DNA from 4 places in the Brevibacillus sp. AG162 genome. Region 1 is predicted to be linked to each of the others. Evidence: riboswitches for the same ligand, from Rfam matches in the RefSeq annotation. Region 1 holds a riboswitch; each other region holds the start of a gene.
The links. Region 1 has a riboswitch for S-adenosylmethionine ahead of FB479_RS22080 (sugar ABC transporter substrate-binding protein). Riboswitches for the same ligand answer to the same signal wherever they lie in the genome.
Positions count from the first base shown of each region.

Region 2: another riboswitch for S-adenosylmethionine. It lies ahead of FB479_RS26215 (methionine ABC transporter ATP-binding protein); the one in region 1 lies ahead of FB479_RS22080 (sugar ABC transporter substrate-binding protein).
Region 3: another riboswitch for S-adenosylmethionine. It lies ahead of FB479_RS26300 (homocysteine synthase); the one in region 1 lies ahead of FB479_RS22080 (sugar ABC transporter substrate-binding protein).
Region 4: another riboswitch for S-adenosylmethionine. It lies ahead of FB479_RS01820 (homoserine dehydrogenase); the one in region 1 lies ahead of FB479_RS22080 (sugar ABC transporter substrate-binding protein).

Region 1 covers NZ_VFNO01000008.1:79,261-83,978, reverse strand. Annotated here, with positions in the region: gene FB479_RS22095 (hypothetical protein) at 1-761, shown strand, start outside; gene FB479_RS22090 (ATP-binding protein) at 919-2,172, opposite strand; SAM riboswitch class I at 2,375-2,494, shown strand; gene FB479_RS22080 (sugar ABC transporter substrate-binding protein) at 2,857-3,879, shown strand; gene FB479_RS22075 (sugar ABC transporter ATP-binding protein) at 3,972-4,718, shown strand, end outside.
Region 2 covers NZ_VFNO01000012.1:58,352-63,069, forward strand. Annotated here, with positions in the region: gene FB479_RS26200 (peptide ABC transporter substrate-binding protein) at 1-300, opposite strand, end outside; gene FB479_RS26205 (MetQ/NlpA family ABC transporter substrate-binding protein) at 488-1,327, opposite strand; gene FB479_RS26210 (methionine ABC transporter permease) at 1,387-2,052, opposite strand; gene FB479_RS26215 (methionine ABC transporter ATP-binding protein) at 2,053-3,066, opposite strand; SAM riboswitch class I at 3,166-3,282, opposite strand; gene FB479_RS26220 (Ger(x)C family spore germination protein) at 3,401-4,561, opposite strand; gene FB479_RS26225 (GerAB/ArcD/ProY family transporter) at 4,542-4,718, opposite strand, start outside.
Region 3 covers NZ_VFNO01000012.1:76,067-80,784, reverse strand. Annotated here, with positions in the region: gene FB479_RS26305 (ArsR/SmtB family transcription factor) at 1-507, opposite strand, end outside; gene FB479_RS26300 (homocysteine synthase) at 664-1,968, opposite strand; SAM riboswitch class I at 2,060-2,166, opposite strand; gene FB479_RS26295 (rhodanese-like domain-containing protein) at 2,479-2,790, shown strand; gene FB479_RS26290 (SCO family protein) at 2,871-3,497, shown strand; gene FB479_RS26285 (YqzG/YhdC family protein) at 3,494-3,832, opposite strand; gene FB479_RS26280 (hypothetical protein) at 3,936-4,706, shown strand.
Region 4 covers NZ_VFNO01000001.1:392,073-396,790, forward strand. Annotated here, with positions in the region: gene FB479_RS01805 (Gfo/Idh/MocA family protein) at 1-612, shown strand, start outside; gene FB479_RS01810 (cyclase family protein) at 599-1,222, shown strand; gene FB479_RS01815 (DinB family protein) at 1,328-1,843, shown strand; SAM riboswitch class I at 2,062-2,168, shown strand; SAM riboswitch class I at 2,234-2,345, shown strand; gene FB479_RS01820 (homoserine dehydrogenase) at 2,432-3,697, shown strand; gene FB479_RS01825 (CapA family protein) at 3,760-4,718, opposite strand, start outside.

The sequences.
Region 1 (4,718 bases):
TCGACGCTCGTACTGGCAAGGAGGTGAAAACGACCTTGTGGCGCGGGGAGTCGTTTCGCGACAGTATTGCCGTCAATCCCGGAGGCAAGAAGACAATGGTTGCATCGGAAAAAGAGGCTGCGGCCGCCATGGAGTTCTTCGGTCAGAAGGTGGAGGGCTTCACATTTACCGGGAGTAATGTGCCTGAATATATGATGGGAGACAACGAACGGGAATACCAGGCCAAAAAAGGAGAGCGATTCATGCAGCTGACTACCGTCAACAATCGGGCAGCAGCGTTCAAGATATCTTATCCTGAGCTGAGAGAAGGTGATCCGACACTTGCCGTTGCAGAATTGCAGGAGCGAGCGATCTTGTTTTTGGAGCCGTATCTGGATTCACGGGTGAAGACTGTTCGGATGCAGGAGCAAATTTATGTGATGGGCAGACAGGTTGAATTGAACTTTGTCCGAGAAGTAAACGGCGTAATGGTGCCGGATCAGTATTATAAGGTCACGATCGACGGGCAGACAGGAGAAATTATCGGGGTGAATTTAACATTCCCGCATGAGCAGGAGACCTTCCCAGATGCTTCCAAGGTGATTTCAGCAGAAGAGGCGGCGCGGGTTTATCTCCAACATAAATCACTCAGTCCCCGTTATCTATTCCCGCTTGAAAACAATAGGATTCAAGAGCAACCGGTCTTGGTCTATTCGGCGGAGATACTGAAAAGCAACGGGGATGTGGATGCCATTACGGGAGAATGGCTGCCATTCCAATAAAGAGAGACACCAGGGGGAGACTCCTGGTGTTTTGTTTTGCGTAATGCCTCCCGGAAATTGCATAGTAAAGCGTGAGGGGAAGGGCAACCGACCGTCATTTGCATCATTAGCGATCGAATGGAAAAAGACACAGTCCCTCTGCAAAACCTGCATGCAGCTACTGTGCCTTATACGGAAGCATAATGGTGAACTTGGTTCCTACTCGTGGTTTGCTGGTTACATTGACCGTTCCGCCAATCGCATGAATGACATGATAGGAATAAGTCAATCCAAGGCCGGTCCCAGTTGTTTTCGTAGAAAAGTAAATCGTTCCGAGGCGGCTGATCTGTCCTGCATCCATGCCGACGCCGTTATCCTTGATGACCAACAGGGCTTTGTTTCGCTCGATGAGCAAGTCCAGGGAGACTTTTCCGTCCGAAATATCCGCGCACGCCTCGATGGCATTTTTGATGAAATTCACCAATACTTGCTTGAACTCGTCTGGATTGGCCTTGATCGTCACAGGTCTCTCAAAATCTTGCAGCGTAAGTTCCACGTTATGCATATTGGCAAAGGGGAGCATCACCTCGCGGATGGCATGCAAATGCTCGCTAACATTAATGATCTCATGCCGTTCCTTGAGCGGCTTGGAAATCGCAAGGTACTCGGTCAAAATGGCTTCTGTCCGTTGGATTTCATCGAGACTGATGCGAATGTATTGCTCGACTTTTACCAAATTTTCCGGACATTCCTGTATTAATTTCAAGAAGCCTTTGACTGCTGTCAGCGGATTGCGAACCTCGTGTGCGAGCGATGCAGCAACATGGCTCATCGTTTGGATTTTTTCATTTTGCGCGTGGCGGATAAACAGCTCCTTATCCGAAACGCATTTGCTGAAAAGCGACATTAATAACCAGAGGCCGAAAAAGTTTTGAATAGGAATCAGCATGGTGTAGTAAACGAGGTGTTGAGTTACATACGCGGGAAAAAAGTAATAAGTAGTCCCTAAAGCAACCGTAGAAAAAATCGCACTCGTCATAAAAAGATACAGTGTTTTCCGATAACTGGCTTTGTAGTGTCGATACAAAAAGAGTGACAAGACAAAATTGACTGTAAGGATCAGCAGGGCAACCCATGTTCCTTCTCCACCCAGGTAGTAACGATAAACCAAGGCTTCTATCAGAAGGAGCAAGGCAATCTCGATTCCGCCATAAACCAGTCCGAAAAGAATGATGACATGTCGGATATCAAAAAACATGCCAGTCGTGACACTCGGGGCGAAGGTCATCGCGAGAAACATGCAGGCTGAGCTGGTGATGACGATAAAGGAACGGCTGTAGTTCCTCATTTTGTCACGGTAATAAATGTTGAAAAACACAAACGGGATAATCGCGAAAAACCATTGAAGAATGACTTCTTTTAATAGACTCATGTAGCATCCCCATCGCAAATATTTGCTAGGCTTGTATCAATCTACGATAATTCGACAAGACACAACAAAATCCCTCTTGGTGTTACACAAGAAACTGGAATATTTATCAAGAAAATTCTTTCGGTAAACCTAGTTGACAGATAGGTAATTGCCAGATTATATTCTGTATATACTTATACAAACGTTTTGAAAATAGAAACTACTCTTATCAAGAGAAGGCTGAGGGAATGGCCCTATGAAGCCCGGCAACCTAGCACGAGAGAATGCGTTCTTTCGAGCCAAGGTGCTAACTCCAACAGGTAGAATACCTGACAGATAAGAGGCGAGAATCTTGTCGATTTTTGTCCTCTTTCTCTGTGAAAGAGGATTTTTTGCGTAGCTGTCGTGGGGAAGAAGCGCATTTCCAGTCTACGCTTCGGCCTCCGCCCCGCTGTGAGTGAAGACTGTCCGCTTCGGAAGAAATGGCGGGAGCGCTTCAAACGTAGAAGGTTCGAGGAAGGATTTCATAACTGAAGCTGAAATTCCCCGCCATTTCTTCCTACGCTGGGGTGGGCTCCAGAGGCGCTTGGACTGGAAATACGCTTCTTCTACGAGGCTTTTGTTTCCTTCTTGAAAGTGAATGAAGGGAAACAAAATATTTAATCTTGTTATCTGTTTTCAAAAAGAAAAAGGGGGAGCATCTCAATGAAAAAGAAACTCGGTCTGATCACATCACTTGTTTTGGCAGCATCTATTCTTGTGACGGCGTGCGGCAGCGGAGCGACAACGGGAACCGGCAGCACAAACGGCGGTGCTTCGGGAGAGAAGGCGAAGAGAATCGCACTGATCATGCGTCAAAACGTAGGAACATTCTCTGCACAATACATCAATGGCGTGAAGACAGAGGTGGAGAAAAACGGCGGCGAGTTGACCGTATTCAACGCAGATACCGATCTGGCAAAAATGGCGTCCAACCTCGACGCGGCTGTGAACCAAAAGTTTGATGGCATTCTGATCGACCATGGTACGGCGGAAGCGTTACAGCAGGGCACGCAAAAGGCCGTGGATAAAAAAATCCCGGTCGTCCTGTTTGATACAGACATCAACATTCCTGGTGTGCCAGTTGTGGCGCAGGATGACAACAAGTTGGCAGAGCTGAGCCTGGAGAAGCTGGCTGCAGATACAAACGGCAAAGGAAACATCGTCAAAATTTGGGTAGCTGGCTTTGCTCCTATGGAAAAACGCCAAGTCACGTATGAAGCTTTCCAGAAGAAATACCCGGATATTAAAGAAATTGCGGCATTTGGTTCTGCCACCAACAATACGGCACTCGATACACAAACGCAGATGGAAGCGATCTTGAAAAAGTATCCGAACAAAGGCGACATCACAGCAGTATGGGCGGCTTGGGATGAATTTGCCAAAGGGGCTACACGTGCCATCCAGCAGGCAGGGCGTACGGAAATCAAAGTATACTCCATCGATTTGAGCGATGAGGATCTGCAAATGATTCAGGCGGAAAACTCTCCGTGGACAGCGACGGCAGCAGTAGACCCATCCAATATCGGACGCATTCATGCGCAAACCGTGTTCCAAAAAATCAAAGGCGAACAAGTGCCAGACAACGTGAAGCTGAATCCAGTGCTGGTGAAACAGGAAGACCTGCCGAAGGATAAGAAAGTAACGATGGGCGACCTGTCCCAATACGTGCAAGAGTGGGGCAAGTAAGAACCAAATTGGCTTTTCCCGTTGATCTGTATCGTCAACGGGATTTTTCCTTATAGAGGTTGGAACACGCAGGTAAACAGGAGGTGTGAATGATGCCCACATTGCAGATGAAAGGGATAGCGAAGCAGTTTTCTGGGGTTCCTGCCCTGCGATCCGTTGATTTTGAGGTGCGCGCAGGGGAGGTTCATGCACTGCTCGGAGCGAATGGCGCGGGGAAGAGCACCCTGATGAAAATTCTCACGGGAGCGTATCAGGCAGATAGCGGTACAATCACCATCGATGGCCAGTCCGTGTCGATTCAATCTCCGCAGGACGCTAAAGCACAGGGCATTCAATGTGTATATCAGGAAGTGGACACCGCCTTGATCCCGTATTTGAGCGTTGCCGAAAATATTTTGCTCGACCAGCTTGTCCAAGCAAAAACCAAGGGGCTGATCAACTGGCAGAGCTTGTACAACGAATCGGAGCAGATTTTAAAAAATTTCGGCTTCCCCATTCCGGTGAGGATGCTCGTCGAAGAATGTACGCTGTCGGAAAAGCAATTGATTTTGATTGCACGGGCTACCGTTCAAAAGGCCAAGTACGTTATTTTCGATGAACCGACCGCGCCGTTGAGCACAAAGGAGAGCGGACGGCTGTTTCAAATCATTGCGCAGTTGAAAAAAGCTGGGGTCGGGATCATTTACATTTCCCACCGCCTGCCGGAAATCTTTGAAATCTGTGATCGGATCACGATTATGCGTGATGGTCAGCATGTCGTGACCACAGACACGGCGAAGACCAATATGGACGAAGTGATCGCGAACATGCTGGGCAAAAGCTTCGACGAGGAGTTCCCG
Region 2 (4,718 bases), on a different contig from region 1:
GGATGCTACTGAATTCACTGGCTTTGCGTTTGCATCGAAGCGAGTCAAGCCATCAAACGTAGCACGCACAATTGCTCCCGCAGTGGCATCCTTCGCAAGACCGGGGTCCGCTGTCGCAGGCTCACTCATAATGTTCGCCCGAAATACCTGCGACTTTGCATTTGCAGGCTTTTCAGAGGGCGCTGCGGTTCCCTCGGCTGGTGGGGTTGTTGTTGATGGCTGCGTACTTGTTGAGCATCCAGCTAATACGCTTCCGGCGACCAGCATCGCGCCAAGAAACAACTTGAGATTTTGTTTCATCAGAAAATTCCCCCTTATCTATATTTTCTCATTTCAAACACAATATACTCGACAGGAATTGGGTTGAATACGGGGTTGCGATAGATTTAATTTAATTTTATGAAAATTCACTAAACTATAAATAAAAGTAAAGCCCAACCAGCTTTTCGGCCAGTTGGGCTTTGTTGATCGATCAATTATTTCTACTTTAGAACGCTGGAATAATCGCGCCTTTGTATTCATCTTCAATGAACTTTTTCACTTCAGGTGAGTTCAGTTCTTTCACCAGCTTTTGAATGGCTTCGGAATCTTTGTTGTCAGGACGAGCTACCAGGAAGTTTGCGTATGGAGAATCTTTATCTTCAATAAACAGGGCGTCTTTGGTTGGAACAAGCTTTGCTTCCAGCGCATAGTTGGTGTTGATCAACGCCAGATCTACTTCTTCCAGAACGCGCGGCAGCATTGCTGCTTCTACTTCTTTGAACTTCAGGTTTTTCTTGTTCTCAACAACATCTTTCACTGTACCGCTGATGCCGGCGCCTTCTTTCAGCTTGATCACGCCGTTTTTCTCCAAGAGTGCGAGTGCGCGACCGCTGTTTGTTGGATCGTTTGGCAGCGCGATTGTTGCGCCATCAGCTAATTCATCTACAGATTTCACTTTTTTGCTGTAAGCGCCGAATGGCTCGATGTGTACAGCGACTACTGGCTCCAGGTTCATGTTTTGTCCTTTATTGAAGTCTTCCAGGTAAGGCTTGTGCTGGAAGAAGTTAGCGTCGAGTTGTTTTTCGTTCACTTGAACGTTGGGTTGTACGTAATCCGTGAATTCTTTAACTTCCAGATTCACGCCTTGTTCTTTCAGTTTTGGTTGAACCAGCTTCAAGATTGCTGCATGTGGAACGGGAGAAGCGCCTACCTTCAATGTTACTTCCTGTTGTCCGCCTTGTGCGCCGCCTTCAGCTGGAGCAGGTGCTGTTTCCGTTTTGCCTCCGCAAGCTGCCAAAGAAAATGCCAATACAGTAGAAAGTACAGATACGACTAGCTTTTTCATGAATGATTTCCCCCTTGCATGTATTTATCTTATTATTTGAAACCCTATATGGAAAAATCCTACTTGCGGCTGAACTTGAGAACCAGACGGTCCCCCAGCGATTGTAAGATTTGTACCATCACCAGCAAAATAACAACAGTCACAATCATGACATCGGTTTGGAAACGCTGATAACCGTATCGGATCGCCAAGTCACCCAAACCACCGCCGCCAATTACCCCAGACATTGCAGTGTAGGAGACCAGCGTAACCGTCGTGATCGTAATACCCGCGATCAGGCCTGATCTAGACTCTGGCAAAAGGACATTCCAGACGATCTGCCAATTGGAAGCCCCCATAGATTGTGCGGCCTCAATCACGCCTTTATCAATCTCACGCAGCGAGGTTTCCACCAAACGCGCGAAAAACGGAGCGGCACCAAATACAAGCGGCGGAATGGCACCCAGTACGCCGAGTGAGGTTCCTACGATCATTTTCGTCACAGGAATCAGCAGGATCATCAAAATGATAAACGGTACCGAACGCAATACGTTGACAACGAATGATGCGATCGTATAAAAAGTGCGGTTTTGCAGAAGCTGTCCGCGTGAAGTCAAAAACAGAATGATGCCCAACGGCAAACCAATCAGGACGGTAAACAGAGTGGAGAAGCCGAGCATCGTGAGCGTGTCCATCGTACCTTCGCCGATTTCAGCCCAATCCACATTTTCGAATGTCCAGTCCATTTATATCACCTCTACTTCCAAGCCACGTTGGCGCAGCGTCTCAATGGTCTTTTGATTCTGTGCGACATCGCCTTCCAGCTCGATCACCAACTGACCATACGGCGTATCTTTCATACGGGAGATCGTTCCCTGCAAAATACTGAACACCGTACCTGTCTCTTGCATCGTTTGGAACAGGATCGGCTGGTACGTTTTTTCTCCGAGGAAGGTGACACGAGCAATCGTGCGGTTCCCCGAAGCCTTTTCGTGCTCGACTGCTTCGCGCAGCTCTGTAGAATCCGCTACTTGCTCCACGAATTCCTGTGTCGTTGGATGCTTCGGACGAAGGAATACATCCAGTACGTTACCCGACTCGACGATCTTTCCTCCATCAATCACGCCGACACGATCACAAATAGAGCGAATGACGTGCATCTCGTGGGTAATCAACACAATGGTCAAGCCCAGCTTGCGGTTGATATCCAAGAGGAGTGCGAGAATGGAATTCGTTGTCTGCGGATCGAGAGCCGAGGTAGCTTCGTCACAGAGCAGCACTTTTGGATCATTCGCGAGCGCACGGGCGATCCCGACACGCTGCTTCTGTCCGCCAGACAGCTGAGACGGATATTTGTCCTTATGTGCCTCTAACCCAACCAGCTTCAGCAGCTCGTTTACTTTCTTATCAATTTCTGCCTTCGGACGCTTTGCCAGCTTGAGCGGGAACGCGACATTTTCGCCGACTGTCGAAGAAGACAGCAAGTTGAAGTGCTGAAAAATCATGCCGATTGCGCGGCGCTTTTCTTGCAGCTTGCCTTCATCCAGCTTTGTTAAATCGACGCCGTCTACAATAACTTCCCCTGAAGTTGGGCGCTCTAGCAAATTGATGCACCGGATCAATGTACTTTTCCCTGCACCAGAGTGTCCGATAATCCCGTATATTTCACCTTGCTCTATGGAAAGGTCGATCCCCGTTAACGCTGGGATGGTTTTACCTTGTACTTGATAGCTTTTATGCAAATGACGCAGTTGGATCAACGCATCCACCTCCCGACCACAATCTTGATAAAATATGAAAACCCCTTTTTCATAAACGAAAAAGGGGCTGCAACGCAATGTATACGTTCGCATCCACCCTTCTCATCTACACAAGATCCAAACAATCCTGTAGGAATTGGCACCGCGACGTTCATTCGAAAATGAACCGGCTGCCGGGCTTCATAGGGCCTGTCCCTCCGCCTCTCTTGATAAGAAAGATATCTACGTATATTATGTTCGTTTTTTCTCTTTCATGATGATACAAAACGGATTATATCCTTTTTGAAAATATCACGTCAATAGTAATAGTAGGAAAAGTTTTTTTGTATCACACTTAGTCCATTACACCATTACGGGTAACTGTCGCCTTTACTTGAAATTCAAACTTCGCCTTTTTGTACTTCTCTCTCCATTCATCCATAGCCATTTTCTCTTTTCCCCTCACGTTTGCCTTATAGACAATGCCAAAGCCAGTCGGGTCGACCTCCAAATCTTGGAGCTTTTTCATGACTATCCTTGCTTGTCTTACTAATTCCTTCTCCAGGGCCTCCTCCATCTTCCTCATCAACCTCGGATTATCCAGCTTAATCGGAACGGTCAGCTCCAAAATGCGGGCTTTTAGATGGATATTCACTTTGAATTTTGGTGGATCAACCTGTTCCAATTGGACTTTTGACTCGCTGTTGATCGTATCAAAGACTAATTGCACCTCTTCTTTTTCTCCCGCTGGGCTGTTTGGAGTCATATTAAAAGTTTTAGCAGGGACTGATATCTCATAGCTGCCCGTCTTGTACTTGCCCCGAATCAGCTTTAAGATAAATGCTTCGCTGGGAGAAATCGAATCAATATATTTATCTCCTTTAAACAACGCCACGCCTTTGATAACAATTTCGTCTCCTTTGCGTGATACATAGGGCATTTGCGAATCGATTCCCTCGTCATAATAGGCTCGAATAAATTCATGAATCGTTGAGGATGGGATTTTCTCACCTTTGATATTTTGATCGATCATCCGATACATGTACGTTCCAATATTGCCCTGTGATTTATAGGGATATGTCAGTAATTCATATGTCTCCCCCTCGTACACACAAAGGAAGATTCTGCTTGAGAGCGATGGATCGCGGTACAGCGTATCGATTAGGCTTCCGATTCCTGCCTTGGCCATATCCTTTCCATAGAGCGCTACCCGCAACTGGCCTGCCAAGACACGTTTGTCCGACTGCAAGTTTGTCTTATCCCTTATGCCCTTGCTCGTCTCTCCAACATCAGACATTATCTGCATTTTTTCTTTTGCCTCGGGATTAATGGAGGGCATTACAATGGTTGCCCGAATATTTCTATCTTTTGTCAGGTCGTATCCAACCAGGGTTACGAGACCTGTTTCATCAAAAATTTGTTGATTAGAGCACCCCGCAACTGAAAAAAGGAGCACAAGCAAAAGGGTAAACCCTCTCTTCTCGATCAACCATCCCTTATTTTGGCACCGATACATCAGCAGATTCCTCCTTGACTCCACCTGTCCCCTGCCTCCAAGCTACCAACAGGTAAAGAACATAAGGATACGCATAAGCCAGATACATCCCAATCTGGCCGTAAATATCGTTCATTGTGTTCATTTCCTCTCTAGTGACAATGAACAGCGAAGATAT
Region 3 (4,718 bases), on a different contig from region 1:
ATACCAGCCTTCCATCAATCGGAGAATATGACCTCGCAGCTCTTCTGCATCCACGGAAGTCATATGTCCGATATACGATTCAAAAAAGAGGTGCGCGCGGCACGCTTTCTGCAAAGCGGCGCAAGCGTCTTTGCTTCCTCGTGCAGCATTCCGCCGTGCATCCTGCATGTTTTCACCTAGATAAGGGAGGGCCTCGTATCGGAGCTGTTCTGTTGAGAGCTCTCTGACATACGAGAGAAAGGAATCCAGATCAGCGAAAGGGCAAAGATCGAGCAGTTGCAAAAGCGTCTTCCACGTATTGTGCTCCTTCGCATAGTCGACCTCTTGCCGTACAGAAGGGGACAGCTCGTCCAACAGTTGACGCCAGTAGGCAGGAGGGTGTTCCATCGTGTGATGCAATTGATCGTAGGTAGCGGCAGCGATTCCCAAGGAAGCTTCGAATAAAGGAGAGTACGTGACCTCCACCCGATAAGTTGTTCGTTCACTGCCAATGTTCAAAATTTTCATGTGACCATCCTTCCAAAATTTGTACATGATTATGTATTTTATAAATTCCGAATGTAAAATTCAATATTTTTCGAACGAAAATAGAAAAGGAAAAGAAGAATCACCAATCTCTATCCGAAGAGATCACGTGATTCTTCTGTCCTGTCAAAGGTATGGCTAGCCTACCGTGGATAATTTCGACGCACGCTGCAGCGCTTGCTCCAAATCAGAAATGATATCGTCGATCGACTCTGTGCCGACGGAGAGGCGAATAAGTCCCGGGGTCACTCCGGCGGCTGCCTGCTCTTCTTCCGTCATCTGCTGATGTGTTGTGCTCGCTGGATGAATGATGAGTGACTTGGAGTCCCCTACATTTGCGAGATGGGAGAACAGCTTCACTGACTCGATCAATGTTTTTCCTGCCTCAACGCCACCGCGAATTCCAAATGTCAGGATCGCGCCAGCACCTTTTGGAAAATATTTTTGTGCCAATTCATGCTGAGAGTCTGATTCCAGTCCCGGATAATTCACCCACTCTACAGCAGAGTGATTGGCGAGGAACTGGGCTACTGCCAAGGCGTTCTGGCTATGCCGCTCGATGCGCAGATGCAAGGTTTCTAATCCTTGCAGGAACAAGAACGAGTTGATCGGAGCGACGGCAGCGCCGATATCGCGCTGGAGCTGGACGCGTGCCTTGATAATATAGGCGAGTGGACCAACAGCTTCTGTATAGACGACACCATGGTAGCTTGGATCTGGTGTAGTCAAGCCAGGGAATTTCCCGTTGTTCCAGTCGAATTTTCCTGAGTCTACGATGATACCGCCAATGGCTGTTCCGTGGCCGCCGATGAATTTGGTGGTGGAGTGCACGACAATATCGGCCCCGTGCTCAAAAGGACGGCACAAAATCGGAGTCGCGAAGGTGTTGTCTACGATTAAAGGTACGCCATTTTCGTGGGCAATATCGGCGATGGCCTCAATATCGGCGACATCAATGCGCGGATTGCCGATTGTCTCGCAAAACACGGCTTTTGTCTTTTCATTGATAGAGGCACGGAAATTTTCCGGATTGGATTGATCAGCAAAATGAACCTTGATACCGAGGCGGGGAAGCGTGTGAGCGAACAGGTTGTAGGTACCGCCGTAGAGGCTGCTGGAAGCAACAATCTCGTCTCCTGCATGCGCAATATTCAAGATGGCGAATGTAATGGCAGCTTGCCCGGATGCGGTCGCGAGTGCACCAACACCACCTTCGAGCAGGGCAACACGCTTCTCAAACACATCCTGCGTCGGATTCATGATGCGTGTATAGATATTCCCAAACTCTTTTAAGCCAAACAGATTCGCTGCATGCTCTGTATCGCGGAAAACATAGGAGGTCGTCTGATAGATCGGAACAGCACGTGAGCCTGTTACAGGGTCAACCTCCTGCCCGCCGTGAACCGCAAGTGTTTCTGGCTTCCATTGTTGTTGATCGGACATGTCCATCTCTCCTTTTACTATGGAAATCGGCTAATAAAAAAACGGAGCATTCTCCTGAGAAGAAGAAGGGCTCCGATCATGCACGGGCTTTTGTTCATCTCTCAGAATCACTGGATTCTGCAGGAATTGGCACCATGCAGCTAGTTTGCTGGTTGCCGGGTTTCGTAGGGCCTGTCCCTCCACCGCTCTTGATGATAATGATTGTTGTCGTAATTGTATGAAAATAAAACCTCGCTGTCAATGTGAAATATACAGTTATCGGGGAGGATTTTGTGTATATATGGATGAAAGGTGTTCACTCATGCCATTAATTTGTAACGGTTTTGTCTCAAGCTGTTCACATCCCGTGTGGCTACTGCCGCAGCGAAATGGGAGATAATGGTAGAAAATAGGGAGCAAGAGCGCATAGGTGAAGCCAGGTGCTCTTCGCGTTAGAAAAGTAAAAAAGCGTGTGATATCATGGAGGTGGTTACAACTGATCTGATCGTACATATAGGAGGATAAATAGCGATGAGCCATGGAGTAAAAGAAATTACACCACAAGAGCTGTTGGAAAAGCTGGAAGCCAAAGAGGAACTGCAAGTCATTGATGTACGCGAAGTCGATGAGTGGAATGCAGGTCACATCAAAGAGGCAAAGCTGATCCCACTCGGCTTTTTGCCGCACCGTATCGATGAGCTGGATAAGAACATTCCGATTGTGATGGTTTGCCGCAGTGGTGCCAGAAGCAATACAGCTACAGAGTATTTGAGTGCACAAGGGTATGACGTGGCGAATATGGTTGGCGGCATGCTCGCATGGCCAGGTGAAGTGGAACAGTAAGATGGTAAAGAAACAGTGTGAATGCCTCCCGCGTGAATCAGGAGGCATCACGCATGGGACAAGCAGGGAGGAAGCAACCCATGAGTGAAGGAACACAATTGCAGCAGGAATCTGCGATGAAGAAACATTGGTTTCCTGTATTAGCTGGTATTATCATTTTGGCTATCGTCGGAGTATTTGGTTATAAGTACATGACACAAGAAAAGATCGAAGTGTTGAAGCCCATCGCAGACTTCACCTTGGACAACAGTGACGGAACAACCTATACATTTAATGAAAGTGCTGGCAAGGTAAGACTGGTGGAGTTTATGTTTACCAAGTGCCCGGATATTTGTCCGGCTACCACGTACAACATGGCCAAGCTGCAAGATCAGTTAAAAGAAAAGGGACTGTTTGGAGACAAAGTAGAGTTTATCTCCATTTCCTTTGACCCTGATAACGATACGCCGAAAGTCTTGCAGGAGTACGCAGCCAAGTTCAAGGCAGATCAGAGTGGCTGGAAGTTCCTGCGCGGGGATGCTCAGGCTGTAGAGAAAGTAACGAAGGATTTTGGTTTGATGGTCATTAAGCAGCCAGATGGTTCTTATGCCCATACGGCTCGCATGTTCCTTGTGGATGGAGATGGAAACATGCGCCGCGCGTACGGGATGGCAGCAGACATGGACATGGAAGTCATGATGAAAGAGATGGTACAGCTCGCTGACTAGCGGGTCTCCTCATAGGAGATGTTTACGACTTCTTCTGTCTGATTCACGAATTCAATATGAACGAGTAACGCCCACCTGCGATTGCTTTCTTGAAGCAAGAGCTTAAACGTCTCTTCCGATGTGGTGGGCGTTTTTTGTTTTCGTCCGACATGCAGGTAGTCCACAATTTGAGCGTTTGGATATCGTTTCATCGTTTCCTGTATCGCGAGCCTGCCCCATTTTGCATAGGGAGGCTGGGCATAGGTAGGGAACGGCTGAAAGATGAGCAGGAAAAGTACAGTGGAGAGAAGGGGCATCATGTACCGATAGCGAAATAGGCGACGAGCGGTTTGCACTTGCTTATCCCTCTCCTTTTCGAAATGGTTTGCCATGTATTTTGAAGACTTTTCGGAATATCATTCGTAGAAAATAATGACAATGAAGTGCGGGAGGTATTCGATGCATTACTTGCTCATTCCGTTATTTGGCGTTCCTGTTTTGGTGGGGGTTCTTGCGGCGATTTTCCAAAAGCCTCCTTTCTGGAAAAAATGGGGGCTCACGATTGCTTCTGCCGTATTGATTTATGGAGGCTGCTTCGCTGCGAATGTCTATTGGCAAGTGAAGTATGGCATTCCGGTGTTGCCTACGGAGTCCGACTTGGAAGTCTTTTTGTACTTTTGTATCTTTTTGGTATTTGTTTGTATCCTCCTGTATATCGGCTTTTTGATTACGATGAGAAAACAGTTTTGGAAGATGAACCTTGTGTTTCTATGCACGGCCTTTGGGTTGTTTTGCTTTTTTGCTGCGGCCTTTTTAGGAATGGGGCCCTTTTTGAAGAAAGCGGAGTATGTCAACGTTGTACAAAAAGCAAAAGAGAAGTGGCAAGCGGCGGAGATGAACAATGAGAAGCCTATTGATCTCGCCATCGTGTACAGCAGACAAGACTGTACCAAAAATTGTGCCGGGTATCCCTATACAAGTCTGATCCTAGTACGCAATCAATCGGATCAGCCGTTGGAGATCGATTTGAAGCTGCGATTGAAAAACAAAGGCGGCACCGTATTAAAAGAAGTCGAGGCCGTACCACTAAAGCTCTCTTCAGGAGAAATTACGGAGGTATGGACGGGCGATTCGTATGCAAAGCACGACTTCTGGGCGAGAGCGAGTGTCGTGACCGATGAACGAGTTGCCGATTTGGAGTATCAGTATTCGATTATTGACCGAAGATGAATGTGTGGAATA
Region 4 (4,718 bases), on a different contig from region 1:
CGCGAAGGGAAGGTTTTACGTGCTTTTGATCCTGCTTTTTCAAACGGAGCCTTGATGGACATCGGAATCTATTGTCTTTATCCGGTACTTATCCTTTTTGGCAGACCAGACGACATCAAAGCAGAAGGAATTGTGCTCGATTCTGGCGTGGACGGGGAAGGCAGTATGCTTTTGAAGTATCGAGAGATGGATGCGATCATTAGCTTCTCGAAAATTACGACCTCCTATCAGCCAGCAGAAATTCAAGGGGAGGACGCTACGATGGTGATCGATCGAATCAATCATCTCAAAGAAGTGGACATTCGTTACAGGGACGGACGAATCGAGCAAGTGACAAGGCCTCAAACCCCGAAGACCATGCATTATGAAATAAGAGAATTCCTGCACTTGGCGAGGAGCGGGGGCAGACAATCTGCAACGAATTCGCATGAAGTCTCTAAAATGGCCATGCAGGTCATGGATGAAGCGAGAAGACAGATGGGGATTGTTTTTCCAGCGGATCCATGGCCATGCAGGTCATGGATGAAGCGAGAAGACAGATGGGGATTGTTTTTCCAGCGGATCGAAAAAAACAGTAAGCAAGGGGAGGGCGTTTGGGATGAAAATGTATGATGTTACCGCCACCGTATACGAAGGAATGACGGTGTATAAAAACAAGCCGGAAAAGCAGCCGAAAATACGTACTGCTACCAGTGGCTATGTAACAGAATCGAGAATCGACATGGACCTTCACACGGGTACCCATGTAGATGCTCCCCTGCACATGGTGAATGCTGGTGATACATTTGAGAGTATTTCATTGGAGAAGCTGGTAGGCAGTTGCAAGGTTCTCGATCTCACAGCGGTAGAGGACAGGATCACTCGCTCCGACTTGGAGAGCTTCGATCTTGCGCAAGGAGATTTTGTCCTGTTTAAAACGAAAAACTCATTTGAAGAGGCGTTTTCTTTTGAATTCATCTTTCTGTCAGAGGAAGGTGCGGAATATTTAAGTGAGCTGGGGGTACGGGGCATTGGTACCGATGCACTTGGAATCGAACGCAGCCAGGAAGGGCACCCCACACATAAAAAGCTGTTTGCAGCGGGAGTCATTGTCGTGGAAGGCTTGCGGCTCGCAGAGGTCCCGCCAGGTGAGTATTTTCTGGTAGCTGCACCACTCAAGCTGATCGGCACGGATGCAGCCCCGGCAAGGGTCCTATTGTTTGAAGGCTTACATAGCGTGTAATGGTGACAGTCACCCCTATGAAGATCAGGCGGGTTCATTCATAGTGGGCTTGGTGTAAGCGTGGCTTTTTTGCAGATAAAATAAATAACGAGGAGTGGGAAGCACATGCTCAGACGACCAGAGCGCGATGAATACGCTGCTTATTTCGACTATTATATTGGACTTGTACCAGAGGGGGAGCTGCAAACGATCCTCACGCAGCAAGGAGAGAGGCAAGTAGCGCTATTTTCGTCACTTGCGCCCGAGCAAATTGATTATCGGTATGCACCAGGCAAATGGACGGTAAAAGAGGTTTTGGGTCATCTCGTCGATGCAGAACGCATCATGAGCTATCGTTTGCTGAGAATCGCGAGAGGAGATCAGACACCCCTCGTCGGTTTTGATGAGAATGCTTTTGTCGAACACGGATGTTTTCAGCTAAGAGACTTCTCAGATTTATTGGAAGAGTATAAGGCTGTCCGGGCCTCCACCATCGCGCAGGTCCGCGGAATCTCTCCAGAAGCGTGGTTGCGTACAGGACTTGCCAACGGAAACAAGCTATCTGCAAGGACGTTGGCCTATGCGATTGCAGGACATGAAGCTCACCACAGTACCATTTTAAAAGAGCGGTATTTGGGGTAAGGCAAAATCTGAGAGTAGAAGTGAGAAAAGACAATTTCATAGGTGGAAACAGGTTCCTTAGGGCGTGTTTCATTGCACGTGCTGCAGTATGGAAGAGGTAGAAAGCCTGTTCACCCACAACTGAAAGCCTTGCCAAATCAGCATGCAATCAGAAAAGAAAGAATTTTGTTGACGCTTGCCTTGGAATTTCTTAGAATAAAGCTCAACAGCATAAATGGTTCTTATCCAGAGAGGTGGAGGGTCTGGCCCGATGAAGCCCGGCAACCGTTGCATATTGCGACAAGGTGCCAATTCCTGCGAGACGTTTCGTCTCGAAAGATAAGAAGCGGGTTACTCCATTAGTAGATGAACCTTCTTCTTAGCGAAGAAGGTTTTTTCAATTTCATATTTTCTTTATCCAGAGAGGTGGAGGGACTGGCCCGATGAAGCCCGGCAACCGTCACACATATTTTGTGACAAGGTGCCAATTCCTGCAGGACATATACGTCCTGGGAGATAAGGAGGGGGAGCATTAGCTGCTAACAAGCCTTCTTCTTATCGAAGATGGCTTTTCTTTTTATCTAAAATTCGGGGTATGGGGTGGTCAGAATGAGTGCAGAAGTGGTACGCGTGGGATTATTGGGATTGGGAACAGTGGGTGGAGGCGTAATCAAAACGATCCGTTCGCAACAGGAGAAGTTGGCTTCTCGTCTGGGAAAACGAATTGAGATCGTCAAAGCATTGGTACGTGACTCGGAAAAAGAGCGGGCGGTTCAAGTCGACCCTGCTTTACTGACAACTGACTTTGAGGATGTATTAAGAAGCGATGTGGACATCGTGGTGGAGGTCATGGGCGGTGTAGAACCTACCTATGACTACGTCCGTGCTTTGATCGAAAAGGGCTGCCATGTAGTAACTGCCAACAAAGAACTCCTGGCGAAAAAAGGAACAGAGCTAGTCGATTTGGCAAATCAGCATCAAGTACATCTTGCCTATGAAGCGAGTGTCGCAGGGGGCATCCCGATCTTGAGCGTGCTCAGGCAGTTCCTTCGCACGAACGATATTCAAGGGGTTCGCGGTATTCTCAACGGAACAACGAATTTCATTTTGACGAAAATGGAGGCAGAGCAGCTCTCTTACCAGGAGGTGCTCAAGCAAGCGCAGGAGCTTGGCTATGCGGAAGCAGACCCTCGCTCGGATGTGGAAGGCTTTGATGCTATGTACAAGTTGTATATCTTGGCACAGCTTGTTTACGGGGAATCGCTGCCTTTAGCTGATGTTGTTCGCAAAGGAATTGCAGATTTGTCAGCAGGTCACATTTGGATTGCGAGCGAGCTGGGGTACCGGATCAAGCTGATCGCGCAGGCCTATCAAGCTGAAAAAGGAATTCGCCTATCTGTTGAACCAACCATGCTTCCGCTGAGCCATCCGTTGGCACAAATCCACGACGCGTTTAATGCTGTACAACTATCCGGCAACATCGTGGGAGACTTGTTGTTTACAGGAAGAGGGGCAGGAGAGCTCCCTACAGCAAGTGCTGTCGTCGAGGATTTGGCCTATTTATTGACGCAGCCATTCACACCGCATCCTACCTGGAAAGAAAAAACGGCTGACAAAGCTGGAGTCACGTTGGACTCGGCAGAACACGTCCTCTGCTATCTTGAGGGCTCATGTCATACTGCTACGCCAGATCGTGTCTTGCATTTCCTTCAGCAGGCAGGAGTAAACGTGCATAAGCTAAAAGTCCAATTCGACTTGGGTGGCGTCTTGCGTGCAGGTTTGATCGTGACAGGAATCAATGAAGAGCATGAGTCCCTATTGAAAAATGATTTTGGCTTAGATGTGCGCTGCTTCCCCATTATCGAATCTGCGTAAGTTAGAGGAATAATAAGAAGAAAAGCCGTATTTCTAGTTACCTGGAAACACGGCTTCTTTTGTCAGGGGGCAGTCTCCACTGCTTTTGCACGCGGCTGTACACGCCCGTCACTTTGTATGTCGACACTCTCCGAAATGGATTCAATGCGTTTTAGCAGGGCAGCGCCGTTGCTTTCGTTCATCGGTACGGCTTGTCCCAATTCTGCGTGAACGGGGAGCATCGTCAGCTCACAATCAGCGTTTTTCGTACAGCTTGCTTGCAGGACCATCGTCTCCCATGTCTTAGGCTCGTTTGATCGTGTGAAAATGAAATTGCCAAGACTGTACGAAATCCATTTGTCGTTGTATCGTTCAAAGCCTTGAAGTACGTGGGGATGACCACCGACAATCAAATCTGCACCAGCATCGATGTAGGCACGAGACAGCTCTTTTTGATGATCGACAGGATAATCGGAGCGTTCCTTGCCCCAGTGTGCAATCACCACGACGAGATCCGCTTGGCTGTTCGCATCTTGGATCGCTTTCACTGCCAGCGTCGGATCATAGGAAGCGGCCATACCTGGCTGGGAATCCCCTGCAAACCAGCTTGTTTCGGGAATGACCCTGCTGAAGCCGAGAATCGCGATCTTGATGCCATTCTTTTCAACGAATACAGGTGAATAGGCACGGCTGGCATCCTTACCGGCGCCGACATATTCAATCCGGTTTTCGTCCAAAGCGTCAAAAGTATCCAGCAATCCCGGGACTCCTTGGTCCATGGAGTGATTATTGGCGAGATTCACCACATCAATCCCAGCGTTTTTCATGGCAGGAACAGCAAGTGGCGATGACTTGTAGACATACGCCTTGTTCTGTGCAGCAACACCTGTGGCAGTGACCGGCGTCTCCAAATTGGCAATCGTGAGGTCATCTTGCAAAAAGAGCGAGCTTACATGCTTATATGGGTAGTCATAGCTGTTTGCGAGTAAGGTTTTCTCTACATTCCCTGACATCATAATGTCACCAACAAAAGTGAGCTGCA